Regions from separate parts of the Rhizobium sp. NXC24 genome, predicted to be linked through region 3. Evidence: predicted binding sites of a transcription regulator. Region 3 holds the regulator's gene; each other region holds the start of a gene.

Region 1 (7,481 bases), on a different replicon from region 3:
CACGCTGGCGGATCTCCTCCAGCATCAAGATCTGATGCGGCAGGTTGTCCTTGACGGCCGGGTTGAACCGCAGCGCGACGTCCGAGCACGCCACCAGCTTGGCGCCGGTCACGGAATCGCCGCTGGCGAAAAGAGTGACGTCATGGCCTTGGGCGACAAGTTCCTCGGTGAGATAGGAAACTATCCGCTCGGTTCCTCCATAAAGCTTCGGCGGAACACTTTCAGCGAGCGGTGCGATCTGGGCGATCTTCATCGGCAAAACCTCCTCTGTTGAGCAAAGAGTCGTCGGCAAAAATCAGGCCCGCATCCTCAAAGAGGCACGCGGCAGGTCAGAAGGAAGGTCTACATCTCGAACGGTTGTCGGCGACGGTCTCCTTTCCAATAACGACATAGGTCAAAGCCGCCAAACCAGCGTGCTTGCGATTTCCGGCGACGGGCATGGTTAATGGAGCCGGCCGAATCTTGGTCTCCAGCTCGCTGATCGTCTTCGTCCAAGGCCTTCAACGCTTCCATGATCTCATCATACGAGACCTCCTTATCCGCCCCCGGATAAAGCCGAAGGGCTGGAATGGACTCAATGGCAAAGATGTCGGATGCCCAGGACGCAAGAATGGCCCGCTTCTCTTCCTTGCCGATGTCAGGGGATGCAAGTACATCACGCGGGTGATCGAAATGTTTGGCCGGATGAAGTAGATGCGCGGCGCTGATCACTGCCGCGGCTTCCTCCGGTACGGATTTGCTAACATTTTCCTTTCTCATTGCTGGCTCCATAGATCTTAACCGATGGAACTTGAGGTTTGATCGTGTGAAGAGGAGGCCCGCCCTTGGCGAATTGGGCGGACCTCCTTGATCCATTAGAAGTCCATGCCGGCGCCCGCAGGCAAGGCCGGTGCGGCTTCCTTCTTGGGCTTCTCGGCGATCATGGCCTCGGTCGTCACCAGCAGGCCGGCGACGGAAGCGGCATCTTGAAGCGCCGTGCGCACGACCTTCGCCGGATCGATAACGCCCTGAGCGTAAAGATCGCCATATTGATTGGTTTGAGCGTTCCAGCCGAACGAAAACTCACTCTTCTCGCGCAGCTTGCCGACCACAATCGAGCCTTCCGCGCCGGCATTCTCGGCGATCTGGCGAACCGGCGCCTCGATCGCCCGACGGACAATGTCGACGCCAACGCGTTGGTCGTTATTCTCGGTCGTGAGCCCGTCAAGCGTATTGACGGCTCGCAGCAGGGCGACACCGCCACCGGGCAGGATGCCTTCCTCGACGGCGGCGCGCGTCGCATGCAGCGCATCGTCGACGCGATCCTTCTTCTCCTTGACTTCCACTTCCGTCGAACCGCCGACGCGGATTACTGCGACCCCCCCGGCGAGCTTGGCCAGTCGTTCCTGCAGCTTTTCGCGGTCGTAGTCGGAGGTGGTTTCCTCGATCTGCGCCCGGATCTGGGCAACACGCCCATCGATCTCAGACTTTGAACCGACGCCGTCGATAATCGTCGTGTTTTCCTTTTCGATCGCCACCTTCTTGGCACGACCAAGCATGTTCAGCGTCACGTTCTCGAGCTTGATGCCGAGATCTTCGGAAATGACAGTGCCGCCCGTCAGGATGGCGATGTCTTCGAGCATGGCCTTGCGGCGATCGCCGAAGCCCGGAGCCTTGACGGCAGCGATCTTCAGACCACCGCGCAGCTTGTTGACGACGAGCGTAGCAAGAGCTTCGCCTTCGACGTCTTCAGCGATGATAAGGAGCGGCTTACCCGACTGCACCACGGCTTCGAGGATGGGCAGTATGGGCTGCAGATTCGACAGCTTCTTTTCGTGGATGAGGATATAGGGCTCTTCGAACTCGACCCGCATCTTTTCGGCATTGGTGACAAAGTAGGGGCTGAGATAGCCGCGGTCGAACTGCATGCCTTCGACGACTTCCAATTCGGTTTCGGCGGTCTTCGCTTCCTCGACCGTGATCACACCGTCGTTTCCGACCTTCTCCATTGCCTCAGCAAGAAATCGGCCGACCTCGGCATCGCCATTGGCAGAAATCGTACCAACCTGAGCGATCTCGGAATTGTTGGAAATCTTGCGAGCATTGGTCTTCAGTTCCTTAACCACAGCGTCGACGGCGAGATCGATGCCCCGCTTCAGATCCATCGGGTTCATGCCTGAGGCAACCGCCTTGGCGCCTTCCTTGACGATTGCCTGCGCAAGAACGGTTGCGGTCGTGGTGCCGTCGCCGGCGATGTCGTTGGTCTTCGAAGCAACCTCGCGGAGCATCTGCGCTCCCATGTTTTCGAACTTGTCTTCCAGTTCGACTTCCTTGGCGACGGTGACACCATCCTTGGTGATGCGCGGGGCGCCGAAGGACTTGTCGATAACGACGTTGCGGCCTTTCGGGCCGAGCGTGACCTTCACGGCATTAGCGAGCACGTCGACCCCACGCAGCATGCGTTCACGGGCATCGGTATGAAACTTGACTTCTTTCGCAGCCATTTCTTTAACTCCTCAATAGGCAGCTATCTGACTGTTGATCTCACGCAGCATTCTTCTGATCGGTCTGGGCTTCGATGATACCCATGACATCGCTTTCCTTCAAAATAAGCAGATCTTCGCCATTGATCTTGATCTCGGTGCCGGACCATTTGCCGAACAGGATGCGATCGCCGGCCTTGACGTCGAGCGCTTGGATCTGACCGGCATCGTTACGCGCGCCGGGGCCAACGGCGATAACCTCGCCCTCTTGCGGCTTTTCCTTGGCGGTTTCTGGGATGATGATACCGCCCTTGGTCTTTTCTTCGGATTCGACCCGGCGGACGAGAATGCGATCGTGAAGTGGTCGGAACGACATGTTTTCCTCCGATGGACAAACAATGATGACGTTGTTCCCCTGGCCGGACCGGATGACCAGTCCGGGCGGGTGCAAAACCTCGATCGAGCTTTTTGCGCGAAATGATCTGGTTTTGCGATTTTTCGATTTCAAGAGAATCAAACGAAAAAATTAGCACTCAGGCGATATTGCTGCTAAATGGCCGGAAAGGAACAGCAAGCCGGCTCATTCTCGGCCCATGCTCCCAAACATTGCTGCTCCTCTCAGAGGCTGACTCAAAAAGAATTCAGCGATATCGGTATCTTGCGAGGCGGCGTGTTAGCATTCGGATGTGAGCGATGGTGATCCATGCCTCGGCGGATGCGATTGATCTCTCCAAATCCTTAGCCAGTCGTCGGCAGCGGCCGAGCCATGCGAAAGTCCGCTCCACCACCCAGCGGCGCGGCAGGACGGTGAAGGCTTTCGCATGGTCCGAGCGCTTGACGATTTCCATCGTCCACTGACCGATCTTTTTCAGCCGCCCCTTGAGCTTGTCGCCCGCATAGCCGCCATCGGCAAAGACATGTCTGAGCCAAGGCCACCGGTGACGAATGGATTTCAAGAGATCGGCGGCACCGTCTCGATCCTGGATATCCGCCCCATGCACTATCAGCCCGACCATGAGCCCCAGCGTATCGACGACGATGTGCCGCTTGCGACCCTTGACTCTCTTGCCGGCGTCATAGCCGGAAATCCCGCCGCTTTCGGTGGTTTTAACACTTTGGCTGTCGATCACACCGGCGCTCGGCGATGCCTTTTTGCCTTCCAGTTCGCGCGCCTCCATCACCAGATGATGATTGATCCGCCGCCACAGGCCTGTCGCCCGCCATTCATAGAAATAGGCCTGCACCGTCGTAAATGGTGGGAAATCCTTCGGCAGCATCCGCCATTGGCAGCCCGTCGAAGCAAGATAAAGCAGCGCATTCACCACGTCGCGCAAATCCGTCCGGCGCGGCCGGCCCAGTCGTTTCGGTCCAGGTAGAAAAGACGCGATCAAACTCCATTCCCGATCCGTCAGGTCGCTTGCATAGCGGCTCGCGCGTCGTGCATATTGCCGCCGGGTGAAATCAGTCCAGCCCATAATGGTCTCCGTTCGTCCTAAGCAAACAAACGGAATCACAACTGACTGATTTCACTCAACTCTTTTTCGGTCAGGCTCTCAGAGCAGATAAATATCCCCTTTATTTTTCTGACCGCAATGACAGACAAGCAGAACGTCATCATGGGATTGCGCGCCGGGCAGCCGATTATCTCACCAAGCCGATAGATTTTGAGATTCTGCTGGCCAAAGTTGAAGGTTGCCTTGCTCATTTCGAAAACGACATCAGGAGCGGCCGGGCATTCTAGCCGGCCAGCGCCGCACACTCTTGTGCTACTGTTTCCAGCCCAACCTCTAAGGTTATTGTCGTGTTGGTGCGCGATACATCGATTCCCTCGGGGTACAAGATACTTACGGGATACCCAACTTCATGATCTCTCATCCTGCACTGTTCCAATTTTTCGCTGGTTACTTTCATCAGGATTTCGGCCTCGAGGGAGAAACGGATATCCAGATTGTCACGGCATTCAAGCGTAACGAACCTCCTTCTGTTGTTGAAGAAGTCAGAGATAATTTGCGCGACGTTATTGAGCGCTGTGAAAATGAGGAGCTTAGCGCTGATGATTTCTTAGAAGAAAACGAATGCTATTATTATTATGCGGCGGAACAAAAAACAGGATCGGAGTGGATGAAAAAACTATATGATCTTCTAAAAATGGAAGATCTATAGCATATGAAGATTATATACCATAAGAGTACTATAGAGATAAAATGATTGGAATAAGGGAATTTTTGGAAAAAGACGAAATTGCTCAAAGCAAAGTTCATTGGCTGACGATGGCAGCCCTTCTCGGTGGACTGCCGCTCGCCATCGGCCATGGAGCCGGTTCCGAACTGCGCCAGCCGCTCGGCTATGCCATCGCCGGCGGGCTGCTGGTCAGCCAATTGCTGACCCTCTATACGACCCCCGTCATCTACCTGCTGCTCGACAGTCTTCGTAACGGGGCCGCTGGGCAGATCGAAACTCGCTCCACGGACCAGGACGTCGATCGGCAATTTCACATCCGAGGCAAAGCATGAATACACCGCTCTATACCTCAGCCATCGCCGCAGCCACTGCCGCTGGGGTGGTCACCCGCCCGTTTCGACTGCCCGAAGCCGTCTGGGCTGTCGGCGGAGCAATGCTCATCTTCATCCTCGGCATCATACCACCTGCGGAGGTATGGTCCGGGATCACCAAGGGCTTCGACGTCTATCTCTTTCTGATCGGCATGATGCTGCTGTCGGAACTCGCTCGGCGGGAAGGCCTGTTCGACTGGATCGCCGTCATAGCCACCTCATACGCGAAGGGATCTTCGCGACGGCTGTTCGTGCTTGTCTATGTCGTTGGCATCATCGTGACTGCGTTGCTCTCAAACGACGCGACGGCCGTTGTCCTGACGCCGGCCGTCTACGCGGCATGTCGCGCAGCCAACGTGAAGGATCCACTTCCCTATCTTCTGATCTGCGCGTTCATTGCCAATGCCGCAAGCTTCGTGCTGCCCATCTCCAATCCTGCCAATCTGGTGATTTTTGCGGGCGGTGAAATGCCGCCGCTGTCCCGTTGGATGAGCACATTCCTGGCGCCGTCCATCGTGTCGATCGTCCTGACGTTCATGGCACTCTATTGGTCCCAGCGGCGTGCCTTGGCAGACGACACGATCGCTCCGCAGGTCGAGCGCCCGCGACTGACGCTCTCTGCCAAACTGGCCGGAGGCGGCCTGATCTTGACCGCGATCTTGCTCCTTGCGGCATCTGCGATGCATCTTAACCTCGGCATTCCAACCTTTGTCGCCGGCGTCCTGACGACCCTACTCGTTCTGGCAAACGTCCGGCAGCATCCGATCGGCATTATCCGAGACGTGAGCTGGAGCGTGCTGCCGCTGGTGGGCGGCTTGTTCGTCATCGTCGAGGCTATCAATCATACTGGCGTGACTGCGGTGCTTGTCGAGGAACTGAGAACGATCAGCTTGCAGTCCGAGTCGCGGGCTATCGCCATCGCTGGCATAGGCGTCGCGTTTCTCTCCAACCTCGTCAACAACCTGCCCGCCGGACTGTTCGCAGGGAGCGCCGTTCAAGCCGCGCAAGTTTCGGATCGTGTCGCGGGCGCAGTCCTTATCGGCGTCGATCTGGGTCCGAACCTTTCTGTGACGGGTTCGCTTGCGACGCTACTGTGGCTTTCGGCGCTTCGGCGGGAGGGCTTGAGCGTCAGCGCGGGCTCATTTCTGAAGGTGGGGGTAGTGGTGATGGTTCCCGGCTGTTGTCGTCGCTAGTAATATAGCTCCTGGTACCTTGATCTAAGGCAGCATCGGTCGAGTTCTATGCAATCGTCTCTCCATCGACGTCATCTGTTGGACCGTAAAGCGGCTCAGCCGCCATTGTCTCTCGGCCCAGTAGTCCCGCATCCTCCAGTGCTTCGAGGTTCGGCAGGTCACGTAGCGTCTCCAGGCCGAAAGCAGCGAGGAAATGTTTGGTCGTCACATAAGTATAAGGTGCCCCCGGCGTTGGGCTGCGCGGTCCGGAGCCGATGAAGCCGGTACCTCGCAGCGCACCAATCGTGTCGCGGCTGATCTCCCTGCCGAAAATTTTTGACAGCTCGCCACGCGTCACCGGCTGGAAATAGCCGATCGCCATCAGCACCATAGCCTCGAACTCCGAGAGCGCCGCGGCCCCTCGCCTTGTCGGCGCCGACGACGCGCGGATCGTCTCGGCAAAACGCACCCGGGTGCGGTGCTGCCAGCCGCCGGCGACCGACACCAACTCATACGGCCGGTCACGGAGTTCCTCGACCAGATCGTCGATCAGCAGGTCTATGCTGCAATCCTTGCCGACCACCCGGGCCAGTGTTTCGCGGCTGACCGGCTCAGCCGCGGCAAAAATCACCGCCTCCACCCGCAGCATCCATTCGCGCCAGCGCAGCTCTGGCGGAAGGTCGTCCAGTTCGCGATCGTACAGGACATCGTCCTGGGGATTTCTTTTGGCGTTGCGGCGTGGCTGCGGCGTCGCGCTCATACCGGCCGCCTCACAATCCAAAGATCCGAAAGGACGACCGGCCGGACAGCCCGCGCACGGCCTCAAAACCTTCGAGCCGCTCGAACAACCGGGTGGCGGCCCAGCGCGACAGGTTACTGCCGGGCGCCGACGCTGGCACGGCGTCCTCGTTCAGCAATCTGCGGATCACGGCCTCGGCGCCTTTGGTGCGCAGCTTCGGCGCGACGGCGAGCAGCTGTGCAGCCCGGCGATCGATCGCGGCGGCGGAGCGCAGTGCGGCATCGACGGCGGTGAACAGCGTCAGGCAGACGGCCCGCGCGAAGCCTTGATCGCCGGGCCGCAGGCGTCCCCTGCCGTCTGATGTCTTGAAGGCTGGCCCATAACGCTCGGCCATCAGCAACGGCACGGGCCGGTCCCAGGTCAGCATGGCGGCGATCAGACTATCGGCAAGCGTGAAGGCCAGCACCTCGGCATCCGGACGCACGGCCACAATCGCCGTCACCAGCTCGGCCGCGGCGAACGGTGGCGATCGACCGGACTGCAGCGATGCGTCGGC
Region 2 (7,481 bases), 370 kb from region 3:
GCCGCTGAAGTCGAAAACGAAGGTTTCGAGCAGCGGCGCCCCGTTGTCGGTCACCGTCGGGCGCCGGCCATAGCTGGCGACACCATCGCGAATGACGCCATCGGCGGCGCGAAAGCGCACGGCATAGATACCAGCCTTCAGCTCCGCTTCCGGTGGCAGCCGCATATTGGCGGTTGGGAAGCCCAGCGAGCGGCCGAGTTTTTCGCCGCCAATGACCTCTGCCTCGACCGTATAGCGATAGCCGAGCAGACCTGCAGCCTCCGCGACCTCGCCTTCCACCAGCAACGTCCGGATGCGGCTTGATGACACCACTTCGGCATTTTCATCGCGAAAGGCGTCGATCAGCGTCACGCCGAAGCCGTTCTTGCTGCCGGCATTCATCAGGAAGGCCGGACCGCCCTGGCGATCATGGCCGAAATGGAAATCGAAGCCGGTGACCACTTCGGAAGCATGCAGCCAGTCGATCAGAATCGAATGGACGAATTCATCGGCGGAACGCTGCGAAAAGGCCCGGTCGAAAGGATATTCAATGACGGCGTTGAAGCCGATCGCCTCGAGGAGTCGCGCCTTCAGCGGCGCCGGCGTCAGGCGGAAAACCGGCTGATCGGGCCTGAAGACGGTCCGCGGATGCGGCTCGAAGGTCAGGACCAGCGCCGGCACGCCGCGCTCCCGGGCGATCTCCAGCGCGCGATCGAGCACGGATTGATGGCCGCGATGCACGCCGTCGAAATTACCGATGGCAATGACGCCGCCTTTCAGATTGTCCGGCAGCGGTTCGCGGGTCTCATTGCGATGGAAGACGGTCATCGGCTACCACTCTCCTCAGACAAGGCGCGGCATCCACCACTTCGGCGACGCCTGTTCGCGCGCCAGGAAGGCGCCAAGCGCTGCCTCGTCGGTGTGACCGTCGACGACATATTCGCGGGCATGGATACCATGGCTTATATAAAGAAGATCGAGGCCGTAATCGAGCGCGCCGCGCACATCGGTCGGCATGCCGTCACCGATCGCGACAACACGCGACATCGGGAATTCGCCGCGCGCTTCGCGGGCCGCTGCGATCGAGGCATCGTAGATCGGCTGATGCGGCTTGCCGGCAATACGCGTCTCGCCGCCGAGCCGATCGTAATAAGCGGCCATGGCGCCGGCGCAGGGGATCATGCGGTGGCCACGCTCAACGACGAGATCGGGATTGGCGCAGATCAGCGGCACGTTGCGGGCCGACCAGGCTTTCAGCATGTCGGTATAATCGTCGGGGGTCTCGGTTTCGTCATCGAAGAAGCCGGTGCAGACGATGCATTCGGCCTCATCGGCTTCGACGCGTTCTACATCCAGCCCTTCGATAATGGCGATATCGCGCTCGGGACCGAGCAGAAATACCTTTTTTGGACCCTCGGCAATCAGGCGGCGGGTCACGTCGCCGGAGGTAACGATGCGGTCATAGGCGCTGTCGGGAACGCCGATCTGGCGCAATTGCTCGACCACTTTCGGCGCCACGCGGGGAGAATTGGTGATGAGGACGACGGTCAGCCCTTCGCCGCGCGCAGCTTCCAGCGCAACCGGCGCGTCCTCATATACCGACACGCCGTTGTGCAGCACGCCCCAGACATCACAGAGCGCGACATCATAAAGTTTGCCGATCTCGCGGAAGCTTTCGATACGCTTGCCCATGCAGTCCTCGTGGTCAAAGAAATCACGGGCTGACATTGCAAACCGGCCGGCAAATTACAAGAGCGGAGCGCAGGTTTTTGCACCGCACATAGACCGCTTCCGATTCATCCGGCGAAGCGCAGCAGGCAACCGGCCAAGGCAGATATGCCGAGTACGGTTGCCACCCCTGCCCGATGACGGAAGACGAGCACAGTGGCGAGAATGAAAAGCAGCAGCGCGGAAACATCAAGCGTAGTCCAGACCGGCCAGGCAATGCCGGCGATCGGAACGTTGGCATAGTCCCCACCCTGAATCTTGACGCGGTGGCTCAAAAGAACGAGCCGCCCGGTATCGGCGAAGAGCACATGCAGGCCAAACCAAACCGACAGATTGGCCATGACGCCGACGATCGCAGCCGTTATCGCGGCAAGAGCCGCCGACAGACCGGCGTGACCGCGCAGACGCTCGATGAAAGGGGCGCCGGCGAAAATGAAAAGAAAGCTCGGTGCGAACGTCGCCCACGCCGCGAGGCTGGCGCCGAGGAACCCTGCCGTCAACGGATCGAAGCCGAAGGGATTGCGGAAGCCGGCCATGAAGCCGACGAAACAGAGGACCAATACTAGCGGTCCTGGCGTCGTCTCCGCCAGCGCCAGACCATCCAGCATCTCGCCCGGCCGCAGCCAGGCGTAATGCTGGACAGCGGTCTGCGCGACATAGGCAAGCACGGCATAGGCGCCGCCAAAGGTAACCACTGCCATGCGGGAGAAGAAGGAGAAGATGGCGCCGAAGACATTTGTGCCGCCACTTAGCGTTTCGGCGACAATATCCTTGGGTCCATTTATGACATGGATCAGCAACAGCGGCGCCTGCCAGATCGCCAGCCAGCATAAGAGCGTGACCGCAGCGGTCCGCAGGCGGCCACTTCGCAGCGCTCCGATGCCGATATTGGTAATGGCAAGCCGAGGCAGTCGCGGCCGCCAGTGATCATCATGATAAGCGCGATAGAGAACCCGGCCATAACCCGAGAGGCCGGCCAAAAGCACCACCAGCGGAAATGGCAGATCGAAGACGAAAAGCAGAGTGAAGCTTGCGATCGCGACTGCAATATGAAAGCGGGTTCTCAGCGCCCGGCCGCTCAGCCGGATCAGCGCCTGCAGCACGATCGCCAGCACACCGGCCTTAATGCCAAAAAAGACCGTCGCAAGCAGGGTGGTATCGTGAAACAGGGCGTAGAAGGCCGATAGCGCCAGGATAACGGCGAAGCCCGGCACGATGAACAGAAGCCCCGCGATCAGGCCGCCACGGATGCCATGCAGCAGCCAGCCGATATAGGTGGCGAGCTGCTGCGCCTCCGGTCCCGGCAGCAGCATGCAATAGCTCAGTGCATGCAGAAAGCGCTCTTCATCGATCCAACGCTTCTCATCGACCAGAATGCGATGCATCAACGCGATTTGCCCGGCCGGGCCTCCGAAGCTTAATACGCCAACGCGCGCCCATACACGCGTGGCCTCACTAAGGGATGGGGTCGCGGCGAGATCGTCAACCAAAACGGTTTCACTCACGATTTTTTTGCTCCATGCGATACCCAGTCATGCTTTTCCTGCGTCGCGTCGCGCGCCCAGCGATAAAGCGCGTCATAACACAACATCCCTGCATCCAACTGTTCAATATCGTCAGCATACATGCGCGACAATCCGAGCGAGACGGCAAGCAAGCCGGCCGCCTGCGGTTCGAGGTCGAGCCTGTTGGTATCGGCGCCCCTGACGATGCGGGAAAGATGATGAAGCGCCGGGAGTTCGAGCCGGAATTCCTTTACCATCGTATCGAAAGTGCATTCCTCGTCGCGATGGCTCCAAAATACCCCTTCCACGTCGAAGGGCGTCGCGCCGAAACGTTGGGCGACGCCGTCGACTTCCTGAGGCGTGACAAAGAGAAACGACGCGCCGGGATCGACGAAGCGGCGGATCAGCCAGGGGCAGGCGATGCGATCGATCTTCGGCCGGGCGCGGGTCACCCACACGGTCGCACCCGACGCATTGGCTCCAGGCAGAATCGAAACCGGGATCAGCGGCAATCCCGCCGCCCGCCAGGCATCGAGGCCACCATCGAGGATTTCCGCCGCAGCACCGGCCAGCCGCAGCCAGGCGGCGACGCCTTCGCTGAGCTTGCCGCCATGCTGACAGAGGCAGACAACATTGCGGCCGCGAAATTCGGCGGCCCAAGCCTGAACGTTCTCATGATCCCGACGTCGCGAGGCCGGCAGCAGATAAGGATCGGCCTCAAAATCATCGGCGTCTCGAACATCGAGTATTGCGGGCGCTTTCGGCGTACCCAGCAGACGAAGAAGCTTTTCGGGAGTGATGGCGTTGAACGAAGTCATGTTACGTCCCTTCCAAAAGAGATGGACGCGAAACTCCGGCATGACGCCTCGTGGGGTATTCGCAAACCCCATATTGAAGATTTTCCGGCAAAAGCTGCGGCGAGTCAACGAAGAGCTGTCCGAAAAAATTCACGGACACATTCTTGACTCGTTTAGCGCCCAATCCTAAATCACCGTCCGCTAGCACTCGCTGAGGCAGAGTGCTAACAAAGCCCCATACGGATCCCCGCTGATCCGTGAATGTCATTTGATCGAGGGATTAGACAATGGCAAGCACCAATTTCCGCCCCCTTCATGACCGTGTCGTCGTTCGTCGCGTCGAGTCGGAAGAAAAGACCAAGGGTGGCATCATCATTCCGGACACCGCCAAGGAAAAGCCGCAGGAAGGCGAAATCGTCGCCGTCGGTTCTGGCGCCCGTGATGAATCCGGCAAGGTCGTAGCACTCGACGTCAAGGTTGGCGATCGCGTTCTGTTCGGCAAGTGGTCCGGCACCGAAGTCAAGCTCAACGGCGAAGACCTTCTGATCATGAAGGAAGCCGACATCATGGGCATCATCGGCTAATCCAGCCGATTTCCCCTTTTCCGATAAAGCTGACGGGCCATAAACCCGGACAACGCGAATTCAGGAGTTTCAAACATGGCAGCTAAAGAAGTAAAATTCGGCCGCAGCGCCCGCGAAAAGATGCTTCGTGGCGTCGACATCCTCGCTGACGCAGTGAAGGTCACGCTCGGCCCGAAGGGTCGTAACGTCGTTATCGACAAGTCCTTCGGCGCTCCGCGCATCACCAAGGACGGCGTCACCGTCGCCAAGGAAATCGAACTCGAAGACAAGTTCGAAAACATGGGCGCACAGATGGTCCGCGAAGTTGCTTCGAAGACCAACGACATCGCCGGCGACGGCACCACGACCGCAACCGTTCTCGCCCAGGCCATCGTTCGCGAAGGCGCCAAGGCCGTTGCAGCCGGCATGAACCCGATGGACCTGAAGCGCGGCATCGATCTCGCCGTTGCTGAAGTCGTCAAGGATCTCCAGGCCAAGGCCAAGAAGATCAACACCTCGGAAGAAGTCGCACAGGTCGGCACGATCTCCGCAAACGGCGAAAAGCAGATCGGTCTCGATATTGCTGAAGCCATGCAGAAGGTCGGCAACGAAGGCGTCATCACGGTTGAAGAAGCCAAGACCGCCGAAACCGAACTCGAAGTCGTCGAAGGCATGCAGTTCGACCGCGGCTACCTCAGCCCCTACTTCGTGACCAACCCGGAAAAGATGATCGCCGACCTCGAAGACGCGTTCATCCTCCTGCACGAGAAGAAGCTCTCGAACCTGCAGGCCATGCTTCCGGTTCTCGAAGCTGTCGTGCAGACCGGCAAGCCGCTCCTCATCATCGCTGAAGACGTCGAAGGCGAAGCTCTTGCTACGCTCGTCGTCAACAAGCTGCGCGGTGGTCTGAAGATCGCTGCCGTCAAGGCTCCGGGCTTCGGCGATCGCCGCAAGGCCATGCTGGAAGACATCGCCATCCTGACGGGCGGCACTGTCATCTCCGAAGACCTCGGCATCAAGCTCGAATCTGTCACCCTCGACATGCTCGGCCGCGCCAAGAAGGTTTCGATCTCCAAGGAAAACACCACGATCGTCGACGGTTCGGGCGCTAAGTCCGACATCGAAGGCCGCGTTGCCCAGATCAAGGCCCAGATCGAAGAAACCACCTCCGACTACGACCGCGAAAAGCTGCAGGAACGTCTTGCCAAGCTCGCTGGCGGCGTTGCCGTCATCCGCGTCGGCGGCTCGACGGAAGTCGAAGTCAAGGAAAAGAAGGACCGCATCGACGACGCTCTGAACGCGACGCGCGCTGCTGTTCAGGAAGGCATCGTACCGGGCGGCGGCACGGCTCTGCTGCGCTCCTCCGTCAAGATCACCGCAAAGGGTGAAAACGACGACCAGGAAGCCGGCATCAACATCATCCGCCGTGCTCTGCAGGCTCCTTGCCGCCAGATCGCTGAAAACGCTGGTGATGAAGCCTCCATCGTTGTCGGCAAGATCCTCGACAAGAACGAAGACAACTGGGGCTACAACGCTCAGACGGGCGTCTATGGCGACATGATCTCCATGGGCATCGTCGACCCGGTCAAGGTCGTTCGCACGGCTCTGCAGGACGCAGCTTCGGTTGCTTCGCTGCTGATCACCACCGAAGCCATGATCGCCGAGCTGCCGAAGAAGGACGCTCCGGCTGGCATGCCAGGCGGCATGGGCGGCATGGGCGGCATGGACATGATGTGATAGGGCGTCAGCCCGATCACAGGAATGTCCATAAAGCTTCGCCCATGCATCTTTGATGCTTCAGGCCGCCAAGCGGCCTGAAGTGGCGGCATGGACATGATGTGATAGGGCGTCAGCCTTATTGCGACTGTTCGTTCCGGCATCCGGAATTGACGAAGGGCGGCCCTCGGGTCGCCCTTTTCATTTATGATGAACCTGCCGCCGCGCAAGGTTCGACAGATTTTGTAACTGCGCAAATTTACGCAAATTGCCCCATTGCCGTTTTTATAAAAGCTCCTATAAATCGCAGCGCAATGACGTTCGGGGGGACTGTTGCAGAGCACACAAATTTTACTTGATTTCGGCCCACCTTATCCGCGGGCAAGCACCGTCATAACCTTTTGGATAGATAGTTCAGGTAGAATCATTACTTGAAGTGACTTGAAGCATTCAATTGACGATCCGGAAGCACGCCCGGGGGGATGGGTTCAGCGAGGATGCCTTCGCGATCCATAGCTGTGCAATATACGGAGCCACGCTCTGATCAATAAGGCATGGAATTCGATTGAAGCGCGCGCAGGGGAACCCGCGCCTCAAGCTGGGGAATATCTTGTTCAAGATCGCCAAAGCCAATCTTGCTGCACCTTTCGCTCCGGGGTCATTGGAGTTCAGTGGACATGACCCTGATCTTCTGGCGCAGTTCTGTGTCTCCGAGGGATGGACCGGTGATTTATCGAGCGGCATCATCAAGCTCGGTCAATGGGGCACGATGCTGCACGGGTTGACTTCGTCCGAATGCGGCCTGTTGAGCCTGATGCATTGCTACGACGCCCATGACCGTGCCCGCATCCTCGACCTGTTCGAGCAGGCAGCAACCGCCTCGTCCAGCTTCTGCTACTCCACCACCGCACTCGGCGTCGGGGGCCACCGCCAACCGATCTTCTGCGTCGGCGAATCCATCGGCACGGAAGGAAAACACGCCGGCAGCATGGTGGGCGTCTTCCTGTTTCCGCGTTTCAAGCTCGAGCCGGGCAGCCAGTTGGCGAGCCGGCAGTAGATCCTAAACGCAAAAGGCCGATCCTTTCGGACCGGCCTTGCATCTTGCGCGGAAATACTCGCGATCAATCCCGTTTCGGGATGTTCAGCCCGCGTTGGCTCGCCGGGCGAGCGATAGCGCGTTCAAGCCAATCCGT
Region 3 (7,481 bases):
CGACCGGATCCGGCTGCGAAGGCTGGGCCGCATCCGCGGCTTCCGCAGCCTCCTGCGCAAAGCCCGCGGGATTATCAGTCGCCGTGGCGTCAGGTCCGGTTTTCGTTGTTTCGTCGGTCATGACGGTCTCCGAATTGCTTTGTCTTTTTGATGTGCCCGATATCGAGGTTTGGCCGGAAAAAATCAAGGCTTTGTCGTGAAGAACAGGCATTTCCCGGCAATCCGTTCATATTTGCCCGGATACCAATCGGGTGAGAGAGCCTCCCCCGTTGGGGCTTCTACTATCGAAGACCCTTTCCCGGTATAGTCTGGGCCGTTTCAACACGACATGAGGTATCGTCCATGTCCAGCAGCAAGTCCCATTCGGGTAAATGTTTCTGCGGCGCAGTGGAAATCACGGTCAGTGGTGAGCCGGCGGCAATGGGTTATTGCCATTGCGACTCCTGCCGGGAGTGGTCGGCGGGGCCGGTCAACGCCTTTTCGCTCTGGCCGCCGGAAGCCGTGCATGTCACCAAGGGCGCCGACCACATCGGCAGCTACCAGCGAAGCGAAAAGAGCGTGCGCAAATGGTGCAAGATTTGCGGCGGGCATCTGTTGACCGAACATCCTTTATGGGGCGTGACCGATGTCTACGCCGCCATCATTCCAACCCTCGATTTTCAGCCGATGCTTCATGTCAATTATGAAAACACCGTGCTGCACCTGAGGGACGGCCTGCCGAAGCAGAAGGACATGCCGGCGGAGATGGGCGGATCGGGAACCCTGCTACCCGATTAAACGCTCTTTGCGCGTTCGAATGGGCGCCCGCTCTCCAGAGGCTTTCGTCAAATTCCTGGCCGCGACAGCCTGGAAATCAATTGGGCGGTATAGTCCACCATCGGCACGATGCGGGCATAGTTCAGCCGTGTCGGGCCGATGACGCCGACGGCGCCGACGATGCGGTCGTCGTCATCGCGATAGGGCGCGACGATCAGCGAGGAGCCGGAGAGCGAGAAGAGCTTGTTTTCCGAGCCGATGAAGATGCGCACGCCCGGCCCGCTTTCGGCAAGATTCAGAATCTCGATCAGGCTGTCCTTCTTTTCGAGATCGTCGAACAGCAGGCGTAGCCGGTCCAGATCTTCAGCCCCGCCCACTTCGGCCAAGAGATTGGCGCGGCCGCGCACGATGAGCTGCGTCGGCTTGCCGTCATCCCCGTCGCCGGACCAGACGGCGATCCCGCGTTCGACGAGCTCGTGCGACAGAATATCGAGTTCCTGGCGCACACTCTCCTTCAACGTCTGCAATTGACGGCGCAGCTCCGGCAAAGTCTGGCCGGTCATGTGGGCGTTGAGGAAATTCGCCGCTTCCGTGAGCTGCGAGGACGTAACGCCGGCCGGCAATTCGATGATGCGGTTCTCCACCTGATCGTGGTCGCCGACGAGCACGGCGAGCGCCTTGGTCGGCTCCAGGCGGATGAATTCGACATGCTTCAGCACCGGATCGCTCTTCGAGGTGATCACCAGTCCGGCGCCGCGCGAAATACCAGAAAGCATGCGGCTCGCCTCGGTCATGACCGATTCCATCGGCTGATCGCGATTGCTGCCGCGCACTTGGCGTTCGATGGTAGCGCGGTCTTCCGCGGAGAGATCGCCGACCTGCATGAAGGCATCGACGAAGAAGCGCAGGCCGAGCTGCGTCGGCAGGCGACCGGCGCTGATATGCGGCGAATAGATCAGCCCCAGCTCTTCCAGATCGCTCATGACATTGCGCACGGAGGCCGGCGACAGGGACATGGGCAGCAAGCGCGAAAGATTGCGCGAGCCGAGCGGTTCGCCATTCTCAAGATAACCTTCGACGATACGGCGGAAGATTTCCTTCGAGCGTTCGTCCAGCGCTGCAATGGCATCCGAAACCGACGATGTCGTGAACCCCATTTCGCTGTCAAACCCGTTCTGTTGAGCCTTAGTCAAAATATAATCATTCAGTTAGCAATGGCAAAAGGGAAAAATGTCAAGGCCATCACAACAAGGCCCTTGCGCCTGCTTTTCCTTTGCAAAAGCCGCCTGTGGATCGTAGAAGCGGTCAATAACGTTCAGGAGAGTAGAATGCGGCCTTCAGGCAGAAAAACCGACCAGATGCGCAAGGTGTCGTTCGAGCGCAATTTTTCCAAGCATGCGGAAGGCTCGTGCCTGGTCAAATTCGGCGACACGCATGTGCTCTGCACGGCGAGCCTGGAAGAAAAGACGCCGCCATGGCTGCGCAACAGCGGCAAGGGCTGGATCACGGCCGAATACGGCATGCTGCCGCGCGCCACGGGCGAACGCATGAAGCGCGAAGCCGCTGCCGGCAAGCAGGGCGGCCGCACGCAGGAGATCCAGCGTCTGATCGGCCGGTCGCTGCGCGCCATCGTCGACCTGCAGGCGCTTGGCGAGCGCCAGATCACGATCGACTGCGACGTCATCCAGGCCGATGGCGGCACCCGCACGGCCTCGATCACCGGTGCCTGGATCGCGCTCTACGATTGCCTGAAGTGGATGGAAAGCCGCAATATGATCAAGACCGACCGTGTCCTGAAGGATCATATCGCTGCGGTTTCCTGCGGCATCTTTGCCGGCCAGCCGGTGATCGACCTCGACTACCTCGAGGATTCATCCGCCGAGACCGATGCCAATTTCGTCATGACTGGCGCCGGCGGCATCGTCGAGATCCAGGGTACGGCCGAAGGCACGCCCTTCAGCGAAGAAGAATTCACATCCCTGATGCATCTCGCCAAGAACGGCATCGCCGAACTGGTGGAGCTGCAGAAGCAGGCGATAGCCTGACCGAAGAGGCGGTCAACCGATGAACCCGTTGATGGAAGGCGTTCTGGAAACCGCTCTTTATGCGGACGATCTCGATGCAGCCGAGGCCTTCTATGGCGGCGTTCTCGGACTGCAGAAGATTTCGCGCGGCGGCAACCGTCATGTCTTTTATCGCTGCGGGCCGGGCGTGCTGCTCATCTTCAACAGTCATGAGACAGTGAAGCCGCCGGAATCGAGTTCCTTGCCGGTGCCGCCGCATGGCACGAAGGGCCACGGCCACGCCTGCTTCCGGGTCAGCGGCAACGATATCGAAGCGATGGCGCAGAAACTGAAGGCTGCCGGCGTCGCCATCGAAGCCGATTTTAACTGGCCGAATGGCGGCCGCTCGATCTATTTCCGCGATCCGGCCGGCAACAGCCTGGAATGCGCCGAACCCCGCATCTGGGGGCTATGACAGGACAGGATATGCGCAAGCTCGATACCAAGACTATCGTCGTCGCCAGCCACAATGCCGGCAAGATCCGTGAAATCCAGGATTTGATCGGCCCGTTCGGCTTTACAGCCAAGTCGGCCGCCGATCTCAATTTCATCGAGCCGGACGAGACGGGCACGACCTTCGAGGAAAACGCGACGATCAAGGCGCTGGCCTCGGCGCAAGCTTCCGGTCTGCCGGCGCTATCGGACGATTCCGGCCTGGTCATCGATGCGCTTGACGGCAATCCCGGCGTCTATACCGCCAACTGGGCGGAAACACCGGATGGTACCCGCGATTTCGCCATGGCGATGCGGAAGGTCGAGAGCGCGCTCGAAGAGGCCGGTGCCGCTTCGCCGGAGAGCCGTACGGCGCGCTTCGTTAGCGTGCTGTGCCTTGCCTGGCCGGACGGGCACACCGAACTCTTCCGCGGCGAAGTCGAAGGCCGTGTCGTCTGGCCGCCGCGCGGCACGCAGGGCTTCGGCTACGATCCGGTGTTCCAGCCCGAGGGTTACGACGTGACCTTCGGCGAGATGAGCGCCGAACAGAAGCATGGCTGGAAGCCAGGTGAACCCCAGGCCCTTTCGCATCGGGCCCGTGCCTTCAAAATCTTTGTTGAAACCTGCCTGGAGGCGTAAGCTCAAGCCCGTGGACACCCTGGAAGCGCAAAATATGACGCGTGAGGCGCCGTTGCTGCCCGATACCGGCGAACCCGGTTTCGGCGTTTATGTGCATTGGCCCTTCTGCGCCGCTAAATGCCCCTATTGCGATTTCAACAGCCATGTCCGCCACCAGCCGGTCGACCAGGAGCGTTTCGCCGCCGCCTTCTTGAAGGAGATGGCGTCGATGCGGGCGATCAGCGGCCCGAAGACGGTGACCAGCGTCTTCCTCGGCGGCGGCACGCCTTCGCTGATGAAGCCGGAGACGGTTGCCACGATTCTCGATGGCATTTCCAGATATTGGCACATGCCTGCAGGGATCGAGATCACCATGGAGGCCAATCCGTCCAGTGTCGAAGCCGAGCGTTTCCGCGGCTATCGCGCCGCCGGCGTCAACCGCGTGTCGATGGGCGTGCAAGCGCTGAACGATCGCGATCTGAAATTCTTAGGGCGACTGCATGACGTCGCCGATGCGTTGAAGGCGATCAAGCTGGCACGCGAGATCTTCCCGCGCATGTCCTTCGACCTCATCTATGCCCGCCCGAACCAGACCGTCGAGGAATGGGAGCGCGAGCTGAAGGAGGCGATCTCCTATGCCGTCGATCACCTCTCGCTCTATCAATTGACCATCGAGGAAGGCACGCCCTTTTTTGGGCTGCACAAGGCGGGCAAATTGATCGTGCCGGATGGCGACCAATCGGCGCTGCTCTACGAGGCGACGCAGGAGATCACCGAGCGCGAGGGCATGCCGGCCTATGAGGTCTCCAACCACGCACGTCCCGGCGCGGAGAGCCGCCACAATCTCACCTACTGGCGTTATGGCGACTATGCTGGCATCGGCCCCGGCGCCCACGGCCGGCTGTCCCACGGCCCCAAGAAATTGGCAACGTCCACCGAGCGGAAGCCGGAAAGCTGGCTGGAGCTGGTCGAGCGCGACGGCCACGGCATGGTCGAACAGGAAATGCTCGGCTTCGACGAACAGGCCGACGAGCTGCTGCTGATGGGCCTGCGTCTGAAAGAAGGCATCGACCTCGTGCGCTGGCAGCAGCTCTCCGGCAGGGAGCCCGATGCGAAACGCGAGCAGCTCTTGCTGGAGCACGGCTTCATCGAACGCCTCGGCAATTCCCGCCTGCGCTGCACGCCGGCGGGCATGCTGATTCTCGATTCCGTGGTTGCGGATCTGGCGTGCTGAGACGGTAATCGTCTTTCCTACTCCGCCGCCACGTTTTTCCTCGTGAAAGCGAATAACCGTCCATCGATCGCCGTAAGGCCGGCGGCGATCATCGCCATGCCGATAAAGTGCTTCGGCTGCAATTGCTCGCCGAGGATCAGCGCACCGAGCAGGATGGCGCTGACGGGAATGAGGAAGGTGACCAGCATCAGGTTGGTGGCGCCTGCCGTCGCCAGGATGCGGAAGAACAGGACATAGGCGATCGCGGTCGAGAGGATCGCGAGGCCGGCCAGCGCCATCCAGGTTTCCGCCGAAGGCATGCCGAGCGTCCAGGGGTGGTCGACGAGAAGGGCAAGCGGCAGCAGGAGGATCGTGGAGGCCGTCACCTGCCCGGCGGCGGGGATAATGGGAGCAAGCCCCATGCGGCGGAAGCGGCGGCCGAAAATGCCGGCGAGAGAATAGGAGAAGGCGGCGCCCAGCACGGAGAGCTGTGCCAGCACGTTCGAACCGAGGCTGCTCAGCACCGACGGGCCGATCATCAGCGCCACGCCGGCAAAACCGACGATAACGCCGATCAGGCGATTGCCGGTCATCTTCTCATCCGTCGTCAGAAAATGCGCCACCACGACGGCGAAAAGCGGGGTCGTCGCATTGAGGATGGAGGCCAGGCCACTGGCAATATGCGTCTGGCCCCAGACGATCAGCAGAAAGGGAATGGCATTGTTGAGGACGCCCATGCCGAAGAAGGCGGCCCAGGCCCGACGGTCGTGCGGCATCACCTGCCCGGTCATCCGGACGATGACATGCAAGGCGATCGCCGCCAGGGCGACGCGCGCAGCGACGATGGTGAAGAGCGGCAGTTCGTGTACCAGGATGCCGTTGAACAGAAACGAGCCACCCCAGAGGATCGACAATCCGAACAGCATGGCCCATTCCGCCGCGCCCATTGATTTCTGCGCCATGGCGATATCTCCTGTTTTCCAGTCTATTAGTTTGGCTCGATGGCGGCGGGGATGCACTTTCTTGTCAACCATCGATATTGATGGAATAATCTCGCGATTATAGGGCTCTTGCAAACGAGTCTTTTTCGCAAAATTGTTTAGCTGAACTCAATCGTCATGGATCAATTGCCTTCCCTTTCGGCGCTGCGCGCCTTCGAAGCCTCGGCGCGGCATCTGAGCATGACGATTGCAGCCAGGGAGCTGCATGTGACCCCCGGTGCGGTCAGCCTGCAGGTACGCGATCTCGAAACCGCGCTCGGTGTGCGGCTTTTCGACCGCCGTGCGCGGGGCCTCACCTTGACGGCTGACGGTGCGGATTATTTCGCGACGCTGCGCACCGCCTTCCGCCTGGTGCGAGAAGCGACGGCGGCGCTGACAATGCGGGCGCGGGACACGGTGCTCACCGTCACCTGCACTGCCGGCTTTGCCACACACTGGCTGGTGCCGCGGCTGATGCGCTTCGAGCAGGCGCATCCCGAGATCGATCTACGGATCAGCGCCTCACATAGGATGATGGATTTCCAGCGCGACGGCATCGACATCGCCATCCGCCATGGGCTCGGCGGCTATGAAGGGCTGGCGAGCGAGCGGCTGCTCGATGACGAATATGTGCCGGTCTGCACGCCCGAGATCGCTGCCTCCCTCGGCCCCTCACCCACGGCCGACGCGCTGGCCGCCCTGACCCTGATCCATGATGTCTATCGGCGCGATTGGCAGCTCTGGCTGCAGGCGGCGGGCGCAACCAAGGTTGACGCTATGCGGGGGCCGATCTTCACCGACGGCACCGGCGCCTACCATGCCATGAAGGCGGGGCTCGGCGTCGCGCTGATGCGGCGCTCTTTCATCGAAAGGGAATTGGCTGAGGGCTCTGTTGTCGCGCCCTTCCCGATGGGGCTTGCCAGCACGCTAGCCTACCATCTGGTCTATCCGCCAACCGCGCTGGAGCGGCCGGCCGTCGCCGCCTTTCGTGCTTGGCTGCTTACCGAGGTCCCGCACACGACGGCGCCGGCATAGGCGCGCGCATCATCCGTGATGGGTGATGCCACCCTTGAACAGGCGGCCGGTCCGCGTTTCCAGGAAAGTGTCGAGCGGAATATGCTCCTGATGCAGGAAGCCTGTCGAAGGCAGGCGGCCGGCGCGCACCAGCTCGATAACGGCGACGACGGAGGCCGACGTGGTCCAGGAAATGGCGGTGCGGCTCTCCCCGGCGACTTCGATCGGATAATAGGCGCGCACGAATTCCCGCCGGCGCAGATTGCCGTTGATCGTTCCTTCGGCCGAGACATGGACATAGACGACGTCGTCATCGACCGGCGGCTTGGCCTCGGTCAGGATCTCGCCGGCAAGCTGGCGGCGGTCGCGCATCAGCAACTCATGGAAGAAGAAGTTCATCAGCTC

Evidence for each region. Region 3 encodes HrcA, which represses chaperone genes, less so after heat shock. Its sites were predicted from a motif close to GTTAGCACTCNCNNNNNGNGAGTGCTAAC; they were not measured.
Region 1: the regulator HrcA is predicted to act here: its motif matches at 2,988-3,016, upstream of groES (co-chaperone GroES).
Region 2: the regulator HrcA is predicted to act here: its motif matches at 4,210-4,238, upstream of groES (co-chaperone GroES).

Annotation. Positions count from the first base shown of each region.
Region 1 covers NZ_CP024314.1:423,770-431,250, reverse strand. The annotation lists gene NXC24_RS25960 (glycosyltransferase family 4 protein) at 1-253, opposite strand, end outside; gene NXC24_RS25955 (hypothetical protein) at 343-759, opposite strand; gene groL (chaperonin GroEL) at 855-2,483, opposite strand; gene groES (co-chaperone GroES) at 2,524-2,838, opposite strand; gene NXC24_RS25940 (IS5 family transposase) at 3,104-3,937, opposite strand; partial or broken gene NXC24_RS36290 (response regulator) at 4,028-4,203, shown strand; gene NXC24_RS25930 (contact-dependent growth inhibition system immunity protein) at 4,326-4,625, shown strand; partial or broken gene NXC24_RS25925 (efflux RND transporter permease subunit) at 4,730-4,975, shown strand; gene NXC24_RS25920 (arsenic transporter) at 4,972-6,207, shown strand; gene NXC24_RS25915 (SMC-Scp complex subunit ScpB) at 6,254-6,946, opposite strand; partial or broken gene NXC24_RS25910 (DUF1403 family protein) at 6,957-7,481, opposite strand, start outside.
Region 2 covers NZ_CP024311.1:811,347-818,827, reverse strand. The annotation lists gene NXC24_RS04020 (bifunctional riboflavin kinase/FAD synthetase) at 1-807, opposite strand, end outside; gene NXC24_RS04015 (TIGR01459 family HAD-type hydrolase) at 823-1,671, opposite strand; gene chrA (chromate efflux transporter) at 1,776-3,212, opposite strand; gene NXC24_RS04005 (sulfurtransferase/chromate resistance protein) at 3,209-4,030, opposite strand; gene groES (co-chaperone GroES) at 4,297-4,593, shown strand; gene groL (chaperonin GroEL) at 4,669-6,309, shown strand; gene NXC24_RS03990 (hypothetical protein) at 6,899-7,345, shown strand; gene NXC24_RS03985 (glutathione binding-like protein) at 7,410-7,481, opposite strand, start outside.
Region 3 covers NZ_CP024311.1:438,496-445,976, reverse strand. The annotation lists gene grpE (nucleotide exchange factor GrpE) at 1-121, opposite strand, end outside; gene NXC24_RS02210 (GFA family protein) at 343-777, shown strand; gene hrcA (heat-inducible transcriptional repressor HrcA) at 825-1,913, opposite strand; gene rph (ribonuclease PH) at 2,085-2,801, shown strand; gene NXC24_RS02195 (VOC family protein) at 2,821-3,234, shown strand; gene rdgB (RdgB/HAM1 family non-canonical purine NTP pyrophosphatase) at 3,246-3,890, shown strand; gene hemW (radical SAM family heme chaperone HemW) at 3,925-5,103, shown strand; gene NXC24_RS02180 (DMT family transporter) at 5,121-6,044, opposite strand; gene gcvA (transcriptional regulator GcvA) at 6,201-7,097, shown strand; gene NXC24_RS02170 (saccharopine dehydrogenase C-terminal domain-containing protein) at 7,107-7,481, opposite strand, start outside.